Linked DNA regions of Cellulophaga sp. L1A9. The protein of the gene in region 2 interacts with the protein of the main gene of each other region in a pairwise test. Links are inferred from orthologs where the notes say so. Each region holds a gene or a part of one and is shown on either strand. Other genes may lie near its edges.

The links.
Region 1: the proteins of GQR94_RS05745 (region 2) and ligA interact in binary tests that used the Escherichia coli proteins (3 or more experiments, as listed by UniProt). The link is inferred for Cellulophaga sp. L1A9 from one-to-one orthologs.

The regions. Positions count from the first base shown.
Region 1 is NZ_CP047027.1:5,064,902-5,067,789, reverse strand. It holds ligA (NAD-dependent DNA ligase LigA), read left to right. Parts: upstream 1-388; coding sequence 389-2,389; downstream 2,390-2,888. Other genes in the region: GQR94_RS22355 (sugar kinase), read left to right, coding at 2,839-2,888; GQR94_RS22360 (lmo0937 family membrane protein), read right to left, coding at 2,464-2,631; prmC (peptide chain release factor N(5)-glutamine methyltransferase), read left to right, coding at 1-370. UniProt on the Escherichia coli protein: DNA ligase that catalyzes the formation of phosphodiester linkages between 5'-phosphoryl and 3'-hydroxyl groups in double-stranded DNA using NAD as a coenzyme and as the energy source for the reaction.
Region 2 is NZ_CP047027.1:1,342,010-1,345,498, forward strand. It holds GQR94_RS05745 (leucine--tRNA ligase), read right to left. Parts: upstream 3,177-3,489; coding sequence 201-3,176; downstream 1-200. Other genes in the region: GQR94_RS05750 (ABC transporter permease), read left to right, coding at 3,482-3,489.

The DNA of each region.
Region 1 (2,888 bases), 3.7 Mb from region 2 along the record:
TAAAGTTGCAATCCAATTTATTAAAGCCAGTATTTTAGAGATAGATGCTCTAAAAGAAACTTTTGATATCATAGTATCTAATCCACCTTACGTGCGTGAACTAGAAAAGGCGGCAATGCATGAAAATGTATTAAAGCATGAGCCAGAATTAGCATTATTTGTTACAAATGATAATCCGTTAGTGTTTTATAAAAAAATCACTGATTTTGCGACTCAAAATTTGGTAAAAGAAGGTAGGTTGTATTTTGAAATCAACCAATATTTAGGAAAAGAAACGGAACTTCTTTTAAGAGAATATAATTTTTCTGATATTGAACTGCGAGAAGATTTATTTGGCAATGACCGAATGTTGAAAGGAATAAAAAAATAAAATAACCCATCTTATTAAATGGATAGTAAGCAAAAAATAGAAGCACTAAGGATAGCACTTCGAGAGCATAATTACAATTATTATGTATTAGATACTCCTACAATATCTGATTATGATTTTGATATGCAATTGAAAGAATTGCAAGATTTGGAAGCGAAACACCCAGAGTTTTATGATGCTACGTCGCCAAGTTTACGAGTGGGCGGCATGGTAACCAAAAGCTTTAATACCGTGGAGCATGAAAGTCGCATGTATTCTTTAGATAATAGCTACTCCAAAGAAGATTTAGAAGACTGGGAAAAACGTATTCAGCGTAATTTAGGTGATGTTCCGGTAGAATTTACCTGTGAACTTAAATATGATGGTGCGTCAATTAGTATCACTTATGAAAACGGACAGTTAGTGCGAGCATTAACGCGTGGAGATGGTTTTCAAGGCGATGATGTAACGAATAATATAAAGACCATAAAGTCTATCCCTCTACGATTGAAAGGCGATTATCCGCCTAAGTTTGATATTCGTGGAGAGATTGTATTGCCTTTTGAAGGTTTTGCGAAAATGAATGCAGAGCGCATAGAAAATGGGGAAGACCCTTATATGAACCCTAGAAATACAGCATCTGGAAGTCTAAAGCTTCAAGATAGCGCTTTGGTGGCACAGCGACCATTAGAGTGTTTATTGTATGGTATTGTAGGAGAAAAAACAGGGATTGAATCGCAATTTCAAATGTTAGAAAAAGCAAGGGTTTGGGGTTTTAAAGTACCTACTGTAGCTAAACTCTGCAAGTCAACTGATGATGTGATGGCTTTTATAGAACATTGGGATGTTCATAGACATGAATTGCCCTACGAAACAGATGGCGTAGTTATAAAAGTAAATAGTTTACAGTACCAAGAAGAATTAGGCTATACTTCTAAATCCCCACGTTGGGCAATGGCTTATAAATTTAAAGCAGAGCAAGTTTCTACGCTTTTAAATGAAATTACGTATCAAGTAGGGAGAACAGGGGCTATTACTCCAGTGGCTAATTTAGTACCTGTACTATTAGCAGGAACAACCGTAAAAAGAGCTTCTCTACATAATGCGGATCAAATAGCGAAATTTGATATTCGTGAAGGAGATACGGTTTTTGTAGAAAAAGGAGGAGAAATTATTCCAAAAATTGTGGGGGTAGATTTCTCGCAACGACCAAGTAACTCCGTACCTACAAAATATATAGATCACTGTCCTGAGTGTCATACAGAATTAAAACGTGCGGAAGGAGATGCTAAGCATTTTTGTCCTAATTTCTATGGTTGTCCACCGCAAATAACGGGAAGAATTCAGCATTATATTTCACGTAAAGCCATGGATATTGAAGGTTTAGGTGGTGAAACTGTAGAACTCTTGTATAAGGAGCAATTAATTAAAAATTATGCGGATTTATATACCTTAACTAAAGCGCAAGTAATGCCTTTGGAGCGTATGGCAGAAAAATCTGCTGAAAATTTGATAAACGGAGTAAAAGCATCCGTTTCAATTCCTTTTGAACGTGTACTTTTTGCATTAGGCATTCGGTTTGTTGGTGAGACTGTGGCTAAAAAATTGGCAAAAGCGTATAAAAATATAGATGCGTTGAAAGTTGCTTCCGTAGAAGAATTAGTTAAGGTTGATGAGATAGGAGAGCGTATTGCAACTAGTGTCGTGGAGTTTTTCCAGAATGAAACGAATCAAGAAATTATTGAGCGTTTAAAAAGTTATGGTGTTCAGTTTGAGTTATCCGCAGAAAAATTAGAAAATCAGACCGAAGATTTAAAAGGGCAAACTTTTGTTGTATCGGGAGTGTTTGAAAAAGTATCCCGTGATGAGCTTAAAAAATTAATTGAAGATAATGGGGGCAAAGTAGGTTCGTCAGTTTCTTCAAAAACTACTTTTTTAGTAGCTGGTGATAAAATGGGTCCGAGTAAACGAACAAAAGCAGAAAATTTGGGAGTTGCTATTATTAGCGAAGATGATTTTTTAGCCTTGTTAGCATCCTAAAAATATATGGAAACAAGAAAAGTCAGTCTAATTAAAGACTGACTTTTTTATTGATGTACTTTTTTATTCAATGTTTATAGTGGCTTTCTGCCCGAAATTATATTATAAAGAATTACAACTACAGCAATTACAATAAGTATATGTATTAAGCTATTGGTTCCAATTCCGGGTACGACTCCTAACATTCCTAAAAGCCATACAATAATACAAATAACGGCTACTAACCAAAGAAGACTTCTCATAGTATGTTGTTTTTAAGTTATACGGCAAGATATATTTCTAGGGTATTCGTGTGTAACTGCATAAAATAAATTATTAATGCAATTCATTTCTTTTTTAATTGATGTGTTGTTACTAGTCAATTGCAAGAACATTTGTTATTAATTCATATTTTGTAGTAAAAAGGCGGAATTCTTATTTAATTTCGTAGTTCATCAAACGTTTTCGTAATGAATCAAACAATAACTTTCGGAGAAGTATTAATGCGTTTATCGCCAGA
Region 2 (3,489 bases):
AACCATTAAAATTGTGATGGTTTAACTAAAATTCAAACTTTTAACAATAAGCCCTGTATTGTTTTGTCAAAATAATAAAAATGATGCTTAAAATTCAGATTATGGAATAAAGTGTTACATAATTATCAACCTTAAACAAACTAGGAAGAATAAACACCAATCTACTGCATTTACTACTGTAGATTAGTGTTCAACCAAAATTACCCTACTATATTTATAATTTTACCAGGAACGATGATCACCTTTTTAGGGGCTCTTCCGGCTAATTGTTGTATTGTTTTTTCATGCGCCATTACTGCTTCTTCTATTTGATCCTTTGTAAAATCCATAGGAAGCTCTAATTTGAAACGCATTTTCCCGTTAAAAGAAACCGGATATTCTTTACTACTTTCTACCAAGTGCGATGCTTCAAATTTTGGAAAAGGAGCGGTAGAAATAGATGCTGTATGTCCTAATTTACTCCATAACTCTTCAGCAATATGTGGTGCATAAGGCGATACCAATACAATTAACGCTTCTAAAACTTCTCTACTTGTACATTTCTGAGCAGACAGTTCATTCACTGCAATCATAAAGGTAGATACGGAAGTATTGAAAGAGAAGTTTTCGATATCTTCTTCTACTTTCTTAATAGTTTTATGTAAGGTCTTAAGGTCCTCCCCCGACCCCTCCGAAGGAAGGGAGTTTGTGACGTAAAACGCTCCATTTTCTCCAGAATGATACAAACGCCATAATTTTTTAAGAAAACCATGCGTACCTGTAATACCAGCCGTATTCCAAGGCTTAGATTGTTCTAATGGGCCTAAAAACATCTCATACAAACGTAAACTGTCTGCTCCGTAATCTACACAAATACTATCCGGACTTACCACATTGTATTTAGATTTGGACATTTTTTCTACTTCGCGAGAAACTTTAAAAACCCCATCTTCTTCAGTGATAAATTCCGCACCAGCGTATTCTGACCTCCAATTTTTAAATCCTTCGATATCCAATTCATCCGAAGCATTTACTAATGAAACGTCTGCATGAATTTTTTGAATTTTATAAAGTAATTTACTTTCAGTTTTATCATCCTGAAAAGTAATTTTCATTAAATCTTTTATTTGATAACCATATATACTTGATATTTCATCTTCTAATGGAAAATTTCCTGGAATTAATTTTTTTGGAATAAAAATAGCCTTTTTGTCTAATGTATGTATTCTATAAACAAAAGCACTTGTCCCTGTAATCATTCCTTGATTGATGAGTTTTTTAGCAAACTCGTTTTTAGGAACCACGCCTTTATCAAACAAGAATTTTTGCCAGAAACGCGCATATAATAAATGCCCCGTAGCGTGCTCACTACCACCAATATATAAATCTACATCTTGCCAGTAGTTAATGGCATCCTCCGAAAATATAGTCTCCGTATTGTTCGGATCCATATAGCGGTTAAAATAAAAACTACTCCCCGCCCAGCCTGGCATGGTATTTAATTCTAATTCCCCTCCTAGCCTCCCCGAAGGAGAGGAACTATTAAATTCTTCTTCTGAAACTACTTTCCCTTCGTCACCATACTGCAACCAGTACCATTCTTTAGCATTCCCCAAAGGTGGCTCACCAGTTTCTGTAGGCAGGTATTTATCTACTTCTGGCAATGCCAATGGAAGAAATTTACTATCTAACATTTGCGGCATTCCATCTACATAATACACTGGAAAAGGTTCTCCCCAATACCGTTGTCTGCTAAAAACAGCATCGCGCAAGCGGTAGTTAATTTTCCCTTTTCCTTGTCCTATTTTTTCCAATTCATAAATCGCCAATTTCATGGCTTTCTTATACGGCAATCCGTTTAAGAAATCAGAATTAGCAATTACGGTTTTATCTTTATCTGCATGCGCTTCTTCAGAAATATCTACCCCTTCAAATACATTAGGAATAGCTATGTTGAATTTCTTAGCAAAATCATAATCACGCTGATCACCACAAGGTACTGCCATAACAGCTCCTGTTCCGTAACCTGCTAACACGTAATCCCCAATCCAAATTGGCACTGGCTCTTGGGTAAAAGGGTGTTCTGCATAAGACCCTGTAAAAGCCCCTGAAATAGTTTTTACATCTGCCATACGTTCACGTTCACTACGTTTTGCAGTGGCTTCTATATACGCTTCAACCTCCGCTTTTTGCTCAGGAGTGGTTATTTTAGCCACCAACTCATGCTCTGGCGCTAAAGTCATAAAAGAAACTCCAAAAATAGTATCAGGGCGAGTGGTAAAAACATCAATCCGATGAGATTGCTTCGCTTCGCTCGCAATAACATTGAAGACCGCTGATGCTCCTTGACTTCTCCCAATCCAATTGGTCTGTGAATCTTTAAGCGGTTGTGGCCAATCTACTGTTGTTAAATCATCTAACAAACGCTGTGCATAAGCAGAAATACGCATGCTCCACTGTGTCATTTTTTTACGAATAACAGGGTGACCTCCGCGTTCTGATACGCCATTGACAATCTCATCATTAGCCAATACAGTACCTAATCCAGGACACCAGTTTACTTCAGTATCTGCCAAATAGGTAAGTCGGTATTGCAACAGTATTTCTTGTTGCTCTTTTGTATCAAAAGCATACCACTCTTCTGCTGTAAAAGCTATAATATCTTCATCAGAAACTGCATTTACCGTCGCATTTCCTTCTTTCTCAAAAAGCGCGGTTAACGTAGCAATGTCTTCTGCCTTATTCGTATCATTATTATACCAAGAGTTGAACAACTGGATAAAAATCCACTGGGTCCATTTGTAATACTCCGGAGTAGAGGTACGCACTTCACGGCTCCAATCAAAAGAAAAACCAATTTTATCCAATTGGTCTCTATATCTAGCAATATTTGTTTCTGTAGTAATTGCAGGATGCTGTCCTGTTTGGATAGCATATTGTTCTGCGGGTAAGCCAAAAGAATCATATCCCATGGGATGCAATACATTAAACCCTTTATGCCTTTTATAACGTGCATAAATATCACTAGCAATATACCCTAACGGATGCCCAACATGCAGTCCTGCCCCTGAAGGATAAGGAAACATGTCTAACACATAAAACTTTTCTTTATCAGAATTGTTTTCTGCTTTAAACGTTTGGTTTTCTGCCCAATATTTTTGCCATTTGGCTTCAATTTCTGTGAAATCGTAGTTCATTATATAAAGTTTGTGTAAACCTGATGGTTTTAATGCGGAGCAAAAATAAGTTTATTATAGGAAAGGGAAAAGATTATAGACGCTTCCCTTTAACAATCGCATAAGAAAAAAGAATTTAGACGCTCAAACAACCTCATATAAGTAATAATTTAACTTCTACTAATGATAACCCTTAATTCAAATGACCTTTTTAAGCTCTAAAAGCATCATTTACTGTAAAAACTAAGATATTATTAGCACAAAATGTTAACAGAGATTTCATATTAAATATACTTTCCTATTTTTACATATCGTTTTCACACATTATGAGTAA